One region of the Pantoea jilinensis genome, then DNA from elsewhere that is predicted to be linked to it. Evidence: riboswitches for the same ligand, from Rfam matches in the RefSeq annotation. Region 1 holds a riboswitch; each other region holds the start of a gene.

Region 1 (3,207 bases):
CCCTACTCAGAAAAGCACTCCGCTGAACAGCGAAGTGAGGGTCGAACGCCATTCACTGCTGAATGCCTCCCGCTCTTCCCATAGCGTAAAGTTTGCTCTTAAAATGGGGCAGGAAAAACAGAGCGCTTTTCACAGGGAGTTCCCCTTTTATGTCCTCATCACGTCTGAAGCAGCAGTTCATCCGCCTGTGGCAGAGCTGTCAGGGCCAGACGCAGGAGATTACGCTCAGCGAACTGGCTGATCTGCTGCACTGCTCGCGCCGCCATATGCGCAATCTGCTCAACCGGATGCAGGCCGCAGGCTGGCTGACCTGGCAGGCTGAAGCCGGACGCGGCAAGCGATCGCAGCTTATCTTCTGCTACACGGGCCTGGCCCTGCAGCAGCAGCGTGCCGAGGATTTGCTGGAACAGGATCGCATCGATCAGCTGGTCCAGCTGGTAGGCGATAAAAACCAGGTGCGGCAGATGATCAGCGCGCACCTGGGGCGCAGTTTCCGGCAGGGCAAGCATATCCTGCGGGTGCTCTACTATCGTCCGCTGCTCAACCTTTTGCCCGGCTCGCCGCTGCGGCGCTCGGAAACCCACATTGCCCGACAGATTTTCAACGGTCTGACGCGGATAAATGAGGAAAACGGGGAAATCGAACCCGATATTGCGCACCACTGGCAGCAGACGTCTCCACTTCACTGGCGCTTCTTCCTGCGTCCGGCGATTCGCTTCCATCACGGCAGAGAACTGGAGATGGAGGATGTGCTCGCCACGCTGGAGCGTCAGCGCCCCCATCCGCTCTTTTCCCATATTGCGCAAATCGACTCACCTGCCCCCTGGACGCTGGATATCCGTTTAAGCCAGCCCGACGAGGGCTTGCCCTGGCTGCTGGGCAGCGTCAGTGCGATGATCCTGCCGCGCGAATGGCCGACGCTGCACGACTTTGCTCGCCAGCCAGTTGGCACCGGTCCTTACCGGGTGATCCGCAATCAGGAGAGCCAGCTGAAGATCGAAGCGTTTGATGACTACTTCGGTTTTCGCGCGCTGATTGATGATGTCTCTATCTGGGTACTGCCCGACATCAGCGATGAGCTGGTCTATGCGGGTGTCCGTCTGCAGGGCGACAGCACCGATGAAGTTCAGGAGGAGAGCCGCCTTGAAGAAGGCTGCTACTATCTTTTGTTCGACCAGCGTTCAGAGCAGGGTCGAAACGAAGCGGTCCGGCGCTGGGTCAGCTACCTGTTTAACCCCATCGCCCTGCTCAATCACGCTGGTGTCGGCTATCAGCGCTACTGGTTTCCGGCGTATGGTCTGCTGCCACGCTGGCATCATCGCCGTGACCTGACGCCAGTAGAAAAACCGCCCGACTTAACCCATCTGACGCTGACCTGGTACAGCCAGCACGTGGAGCATGAAGGCATCGCGAATGCGCTACGTCCGCTGCTGGCAGAGCATGGCGTCACGCTGGAGACCCGTGAGATCAGCTACGAAAGCTGGTATCAGGGCGAAACGGAGAGTGATATCTGGTTGGGAAGCGTGAACTTTACCCTGCCGCTGAATTATTCGCTGTTCGCACAGCTTTATGAGATCCCGCTGCTGCATCACTGCCTTGCTATCGACTGGCACGGCGATGCGGCCCGCTGGCGCGAGAAAGCGCTGCCGCTGGCCGAATGGAGCAAACAGCTGGTCGACGAAGCCGGCCTGCATCCGCTGTTTCATCACTGGCTGTTGCTTGAAGGGCAGCGCAGTATGCGCGGCGTCCGGATGAATACGCTGGGCTGGTTTGATTTTAAATCGGCCTGGTTCGCCCCACCCGCGCTGTGACGCTTTCGCCCCGGCGCTGAAATGACTAGAATGTGACGTTCTCAACGGGGTGCGGCCTGCCACAAGCAAGCCGCTGAGAGAGACCCGTCGAACCTGATTCGGTTAATACCGACGTAGGGATTTGAGAGGCCTCTGTGCTCAGATCCTTTGCGACTCATCCCCTATTCTCCTGAAGGAGCGCAAAGTGTTAAACAAAGTTCTGCCGGTGCTGCTGTTACTCTCCGCCCCCGTTCTGGCGGCTAAGCCGGTTCTCACGGTCTACACCTACGACTCCTTCTCCGCCGACTGGGGCCCTGGCCCGGCGGTTAAAAAAGCCTTTGAAGCACAGTGCGACTGCGAGCTGAAATTCGTCACGCTGGAAGATGGCGTGTCGCTGCTGAACCGCGTGCGGATGGAAGGCAAAAACAGTAAAGCCGATGTGGTGCTGGGGCTGGATAACAATCTGGTGCAGGCCGCGCAGAAAACAGGTCTGTTTGCCGAAAGTCAGGTCGACACATCGACATTAAAACTGCCCGATGGCTGGCACAACACCACCTTCGTGCCGTTCGATTATGGCTACTTCGCGTTTGTCTATGACAAAACCCGGCTGAAAAATCCGCCAAAAAGCCTGAAAGAGCTGGTCGACAGCCCGGAGAAGTGGCGGGTGATCTACGAAGATCCCCGAACCAGCACGCCCGGCTTAGGTCTGCTGCTCTGGATGCAGAAAGTCTATGGCGATCAGGCTCCGCAGGCGTGGCAAAAGCTGGCGCAGAAAACCGTGACGGTCACCAAAGGCTGGAGTGAAGCCTATGGCCTGTTCCTCAAGGGCGAAGGCGATCTGGTGCTGAGCTACACCACCTCTCCGGCTTACCACATCATCGAAGAGAAGAAAGAGAATTACGCCGCTGCACCCTTTGCAGAGGGTCATTATCTGCAGGTCGAAGTTGCCGCGCAGCTAGCCAGCAGCAAACAGCCGGCGCTGGCACAGCAGTTTATGAAGTTTATGGTCTCACCTGACTTCCAGCGCACCATCCCCACCGGCAACTGGATGTATCCGGTGATTGATACGCCGCTGCCAGCAGGTTTCGCGGCGCTCAACGTGCCTTCCACCGCTCTGCAGTTCTCACCGGAAGAGGTGGCCAGCCAGCGTTCAGGCTGGATTAGCCAGTGGCAACGCGCCGTCAGCCGCTGATGCCGCGCTGGCTGATTCCCGGTTCGCTCGCCACGATATTGCTGACCATCGTGGCATTTATGGCGTTCGGTGCACTCTGGAGCGCCGCACCGGACACGGACTTACGTAGCGTGCTGCAGGATGACTACCTGCATCACGTTATCGCGTTCTCTTTCGGTCAGGCTCTGCTCTCCGCCCTGCTGTCACTGCTGCCTGCGGTGCCGCTGGCGCGGGCGCTCTATCGAC
Region 2 (3,207 bases), on a different replicon from region 1:
TACAAATGCGCGGTCCGAGCGCGTCTAAAGAAAGTAATGTGGTCACAATATTTTCCGGGATTATGCTGTCAGGAAAAAGATAAATGAGTACAGCTCTGATAGCCATCCGCATACCGCAATGATGAGATTCAACGGGTTAAAAGCGTGTAAAAACGCCACTGACGGTAAAGGTCCGGGAACAAAAAGCACAGATTACACATTTACAAATTTAAATGTGTAAATATAATGGCGCCTCTTCACACATCAGAGGACTTTTTGTTATGCCGTCACTTTTTACCCCCCTGAACCTGGGCGATCTCAAACTCCGTAACCGCATTGTCCTGCCGCCGCTGACGCGTTGCCGCAGTGAACAGCCGGGCAATATTCCCGGCGATATGATGGTGGAATACTACCGTCAGCGTGCCGGTGCGGGACTGATGGTCACTGAAGGCACCCAGATTGAGCCTCGCGGGCAGGGCTATGCATGGACGCCGGGGATCCATAGCGACGCGCAAATCGCGGGCTGGAAAAAGGTTACAGAGGCGGTACATCAGGAAGGTGCCACCATTTTCTGCCAGCTCTGGCATGTTGGCCGCGTGTCACACAATGAACTTCAGCCAGGTAAACAGCCACCGGTAGCGCCTTCAGCCATCGCAGCCGATAACGTCCGGGTATTTATTGAAACCGGGCCAGGCGCGGGGATACTGACCGCACCCAGCGAGCCACGGGCACTGACCACAGAGGAAGTTAAAGAGATCGTTGCGCTTTACCGACAGGCAGCGGAGAACGCCAAAGCAGCCGGTTTCGACGGCGTGGAACTGCATTCCGCTAACGGCTATCTGATTAACCAGTTTATTTCAGAGCATACTAATCTGCGTACGGATGAATATGGTGGCTCAGCGGAGAATCGTCTGCGCTTCCTGCGTGAAGTCGTTGAGGCCGTCAGCTCGGTCTTTGGCAGCCATCGCGTGGGCGTTCGGTTTGCCCCTCTGTTTTCGAGTACTGACGAAGAGCGCGTTTATCTCGGTCTGGTTGAAAGCGATCCCCATGCCACCTACATCCGTGCCGCTAAACTGTTGAATGAACTTGAAGTCGGTTATCTCTCCATTGCCGAAGCGGACTGGGATAATAGCCCGGACATGCCTGAAAGTTTCCGCGTTGCGCTGCGGGAAACATTCAGCTCTCCGATCATCTATTCCGGTCGTTACACGGCTGAAAAAGCGCAGCATGTACTGGAAAAAGGCTGGGGCGATCTGTTTGGTTTTGGTCGTTCATTTATCGCTAATCCTGATTTGCCTGCACGCATTAAATCAGGTCATCCGCTGAATGAGGTCGACCACGCCTCTCTGTATGGCGGCACGGAGAAGGGTTATACTGACTATCCTGTTTTTCAATCCTGATACTCTGTGAGGCGGCATGTCCCCCGAAAATGCCCTGAAGTTACTGTCCAATCCAACCCGAGTGGCAGTGCTGAAGTGGCTTAAGCATCCTGAAGAAGCGTTTGCGGGCTATACCCAGCTCTATCCCTTCGATCAGTATGGCGTCTGTGCCAGCCTCATACAGGACAAGGCGGGCTTATCACAGCCCGCCACGTCGTTATGCCTGAAAGCACTTCACAGTGCCGGGCTGGTCGAAGCCAGCAAAGTGGGCAAATGGACCTATTATCGTCGTGCTGAACCGCGTATTCGTGAAATCACCGACGTGCTGACACAATCACTGCAGGCGCTGTAAGGCGACTGCAGTTTAAACACCCTCTCATTGCCTACTGCTAACGCATTGCATTTGACTCTGGCGCAAAACCTTGCCTGTCCCCTAAAATTCTTAGCAGCCATCCTTTGCGCGCTTGACGAAGCTGCCCGCTTCACTTACAACTAAACCCGTCAGGGGAGTCTCGCCAGAGAGACTGAGAGGCTAATAGCGCATCGCGCGGCTTAGCGACCCTTAGAACCTGACCCAGTTGATACTGGCGTAGGAAGACGGGTATCGCATCAGATACTTGCCGCAGGGGCGCATGCACGACGCCTCTGCCTTTTCCCTCCGTATCACGGGTCTTCGTTAACGTATAACGAGGCCAAAGTGAAATATCTCATCCAGAATCTCTTTCTTCCTCGCCGGTGGACATCATGAGCCGCTGGTCGGTGCTTGGCAGTGGCGTGGCCGGGCTGTGCGTCGCCACACTGCTGATGGAGCGGGGCGAAACCGTCGAAATCATTACGCAGCCTGACTGTCGTGCCGCCTCACACTGGGCGGGTGGCATGCTCGCGCCCTGGTGCGAAGCGGAAAGCGCGCCTCAGCAGGTGATCGATTGGGGCCAGCACGCTGCAGGCTGGTGGTCGCAACGTGTTGATGGCGTGGAACAGCAGGGTACGCTGGTGGTTGCGCCGCCGCGTGATAGCCGCGAACTGACGCGCTTCGCCAGCATGACGGAAAAACATGAGTGGGTCGTACCGGGTGATATCGAACCGGCGCTGGAAAATCGCTTTGCCCGTGGTCTGTATTTTGCGGCGGAGGCGCATCTCGATCCCCGCCGCGCGTTGCAGCAACTGCGTGACAAATTACAACAGGCTGGCGTGCCCTTACACAGTGGTGAACCCACCGGCACCATCATTGACTGCCGTGGCATTCACGCCGCGGATCAGCAGCCCGCGCTGCGCGCCGTACGGGGTGAAATGCTGATCCTCCAGACGCATGACGTTCAGCTCTCCCGTCCTGTCCGGCTGCTGCATCCTCGCTTTCCCTGCTATCTGGTGCCCCGAGCAGAAGGGCACTTCATGCTGGGTGCCACCATGGTCGAAAGTCACGACAGCAGTCCGATTAGCGCCAGAGCCATGATGGAGTTGCTAAGCGCCGCTTACAGTCTGCATCCGGCGCTGGCTGAAGCGCGGATTGTGGAGAGCGGCACCGGCCTGCGCCCTGCCTATCAACAGAACCTGCCGGAGGTTCGTTTTGAGAATGGCCGTTTTTCGCTCAATGGGCTGTATCGCCATGGCTTTTTGCTGGCTCCGATCATGGCTGAAAACCTCATGCTGCAACTGACTCAGGAGATGACTCATGCGAGTTCAACTTAATGGACGCACGATTGAAACCGATGCAGGCACGCTGGCGGAACTGCTGCAGGAGCAGCAGATCGACCCGCGCTCCGTCGCCGCCGCGCTGAACGGTGAGTTTGTGCCGCGAAGCCGGTATGCCAGCCAGCAACTTGAGGCGGGTAATCAGCTGGAAATCCTG
Region 3 (3,207 bases), 440 kb from region 1:
CACGCCGCCCCAGGTATCAAACACCATGACAGACTGCGCACCGGCGCGGATCTGAGCATTGAGGTAGAGGATGACGCTGTCGGCCAGCTTATCCAGCATCGCGTGCAGCGTAGCCGGATCGGCATACATCATCTTTTTGATTTTGGTAAACGCCTTGCTGCTGCCACCTTCCACCATGTAGGTGGCCAGCGTCCATGGACTGCCTGAGAAGCCAATCAGCGGCAGATCGCCGTTCAGGTTCTTACGGATGGTGCGGACCGCATTCATCACGTAGCCCAGTTCCATTTCTGGATCGGGTACCGGTAAACGCTCAACGTCAGCGCGACAGGTCACAGGGTTAGAGAAACGCGGGCCTTCGCCGGTTTCAAAGTAGAGACCCAGTCCCATCGCATCAGGAATGGTCAGGATGTCACTGAAGAGGATAGCGGCATCCAGCGGATAACGGCGCAGCGGCTGCAGGGTGACTTCGCAGGCCAGCTCGGCGTTTTTGCATAGCGACATAAAGTCACCCGCCTGGGCGCGTGTCGCTTTGTACTCCGGCAAATAGCGACCGGCTTGTCGCATCATCCATACCGGCGTGACATCAACTGGCTGGCGTAACAGGGCACGCAAATAACGATCGTTCTTCAGTTCACTCATCTCAACACTCTCTCAATAACAGGCGTGTAGTGTAGCACTTTCACGCTTCGGCGCGGCACAGGGCGACAGTATCTTCAATCAGACGACGCGCCACGGTGCCGGGAGGTGGCAGCAACGGCAGGTCATCAAAACGGAACCAGGCCGCATCCAGCAGTTCTTTGCCGTCGTGTTGCAGATCGCCGCTGTCATACTCTGCCATAAATGCTGTCATCAGCGATTGCGGGAAGGGCCACGGCTGGGAGGTCACGTAACGGACATTTTTGACGCGGATATTGCTCTCTTCCATCACTTCACGGGCCACGGCCTGCTCCAGTGTCTCACCGACTTCGACAAACCCCGCCAGCACGGTATAGACCTTATTGCGATGGCGGGCATGGTTCGCCAGCAGGATTTCATCGCCGCGACGGATCGCCACAATAATGCAGGGTGCAATCTGCGGATAGTAACGCTCGCGGCAATGGCTGCAGAGACAGGCAAATTCATGTTTGCTGTGATGCATTTCATGGCCGCAATAGCCGCACCAGCGATGAGAACGGTAGAATTCCGCCAGCTGAACACCGCGACCCACCAGCTGAAACAGCGCTGCATCCTGATCGATTAGCTGACGGACTGAGAACATATCGGCAGAACGCGGTTCACAAATCAGCCAGACTTTTTCGCCCTGCCACTCACCGATGGTCCGGGCCTTACTGCCAGTTAAACCAAATTTTTCGGCGTTTCCGTGGGGTAAATCACCTTGTGGCAACCAAATTTTCTGTTCATGGCTGACAATCCACCATCCAGCGTCTACGCTTGAGATTTCGCATTGCATTTATTTCGTCATCCTTAGCGTCAAATCGCACGCTGAAGCCCTGATGTTAAGTGTGTAGATAAACAACTATAACTCACATGGAGTTAGATATGCTTAACCAGTTAGACGTCCTGGCTGAACGCGTAGGTGGCAGTAATGAACTGGTCGATTCGTGGCTTGAAGCCCGTCGTCAGCTACTGGTGACCTATTATCACCTGGTGGGTCTTAAACCTAATAAAGAGGCGCTGACGCGTCTGGATGAACAGGCGCTCGACAACTTTTGTCATGGCCTGGTCGATTATCTTTCTGCGGGTCACTTCAGTATCTATGAACGCGTGATCAGTGAAATGAGTGGCGACAGCCCGATGATCGCTGCCGCGCAGATCTATCCCCCGCTGGAAGCCAATACGGAACGTCTGATGCAGCTCTATGACGGCCACCTTCAGCAGGCGATTGATGACGAAAACTGCATGACCTTCCAGCAGGCGTTGTCCGAAGTGGGCGAAGTGCTGGAAGCCCGGTTTACACTTGAAGATAAGCTGATTCAGCTGGCATGGGACAACAAGCTCGTCCCCCCGCCAGTGGCGAATGACAGCCAAATCGCCCGCCCGGCCTGATTATCGCCGTCGGGAAAGGGGTTGAGATTATCTTCCAGCCCTTTTATGCTAAACAGGTTCTGCGGAGCGCTTTCCAATGAACCTTTTTTATTTGTGCTTTGAAATTTAAGCTTTTTACGCCGGAGTCTGTTACAGGACGCCAGTGCAAAAAGTAGCTTCTTGTCGGAGTGCCCAGTTGGGCTGAGACCGTTAATTCGGGATCCGCGGAACCTGATCAGGTTAGAACCTGCGAAGGGAACAAGAGTAAATATTCTCTGTATGTCAGCACGCTTACGCTGTCTATACGGTTACTCCTTCCGAACTCCGGACAAGCATCGTTCCCTCTTAACAGGAAGATTGCTATGTCTGACCCAAAAATGACCCGTCGTGAACAGCGTGCCCAGGCGCAGGAATTTATCGATTCTCTGCAAAGCGGCAGTGCCTTTCCCCAGTCCCGTCGCATCTGGATTACCGGCAGCCGGGAGGATATTCGCGTACCCATGCGTGAAATTACCCTGAGCCCGACCCACACTGGCGGTAGCAAAGAACAGCCTCTCTATGAGCAAAATGAAGCGGTGCCGGTCTATGACACGGCAGGCGCTTATGGTGATCCCGCGGCAGAGATTGATGTGCATCGTGGCCTGGAAAAGCTGCGCGCGCGCTGGATTACTGAACGCGGCGACAGCGAACTTCTTGAACAGAACAGCTCAGGCTATACCCAACAGCGACTGGCTGATGAGGGGCTGGATCATCTGCGCTTCGATCACCTTCCGACACCGCGCCGTGCCCGTGCCGGGCGCCGCGTCACGCAGCTGCACTATGCCCGCCAGGGGATCATCACCCCGGAGATGGAGTTTATCGCTCTGCGCGAAAACATGGGGCGCGAGCGAATCCGCAGTGAGGTGCTGCTGCAACAGCATCCGGGTCACAGCTTTGGTGCGCATCTGCCCGCCCGCATCACCCCCGAGTTTGTGCGTCAGGAAGTTGCTGCCGGACGCGCTATCATCCCGGCGAATATCAATCACCCTGAATCAGAGCCCATGATCATAGGCCGCAACTTTCTGGTTAAGGTTAACGCCAACATCGGTAATTCGGCGGTGACCTCTTCCATTGAAGAAGAAGTGGAAAAGCTGGTCTGGTCAACTCGCTGGGGTGCCGATACGGTGATGGATCTCTCTACCG

Evidence for each region. A riboswitch is a leader RNA that binds a small molecule or an ion and turns the genes downstream of it on or off. The one in region 1 is predicted to bind thiamine pyrophosphate.
Region 2: linked by a shared signal. The riboswitch ahead of KTJ90_RS21105 (FAD-dependent oxidoreductase) and the one ahead of thiB (thiamine ABC transporter substrate binding subunit) in region 1 are both predicted to bind thiamine pyrophosphate.
Region 3: linked by a shared signal. The riboswitch ahead of thiC (phosphomethylpyrimidine synthase ThiC) and the one ahead of thiB (thiamine ABC transporter substrate binding subunit) in region 1 are both predicted to bind thiamine pyrophosphate.

The regions. Positions count from the first base shown of each region.
Region 1 is NZ_CP077746.1:3,391,100-3,394,306, forward strand. It holds gene sgrR (HTH-type transcriptional regulator SgrR) at 150-1,811, shown strand; TPP riboswitch at 1,847-1,949, shown strand; gene thiB (thiamine ABC transporter substrate binding subunit) at 1,996-2,982, shown strand; gene thiP (thiamine/thiamine pyrophosphate ABC transporter permease ThiP) at 2,958-3,207, shown strand, end outside.
Region 2 is NZ_CP077748.1:350,847-354,053, reverse strand. It holds gene KTJ90_RS21120 (P-loop NTPase family protein) at 1-46, opposite strand, end outside; gene KTJ90_RS21115 (alkene reductase) at 261-1,379, shown strand; gene KTJ90_RS21110 (ArsR/SmtB family transcription factor) at 1,396-1,710, shown strand; TPP riboswitch at 1,852-1,971, shown strand; gene KTJ90_RS21105 (FAD-dependent oxidoreductase) at 2,103-3,047, shown strand; gene thiS (sulfur carrier protein ThiS) at 3,031-3,207, shown strand, end outside.
Region 3 is NZ_CP077746.1:3,831,654-3,834,860, forward strand. It holds gene hemE (uroporphyrinogen decarboxylase) at 1-639, opposite strand, end outside; gene nudC (NAD(+) diphosphatase) at 680-1,450, opposite strand; gene KTJ90_RS18050 (Rsd/AlgQ family anti-sigma factor) at 1,540-2,046, shown strand; TPP riboswitch at 2,200-2,300, shown strand; gene thiC (phosphomethylpyrimidine synthase ThiC) at 2,388-3,207, shown strand, end outside.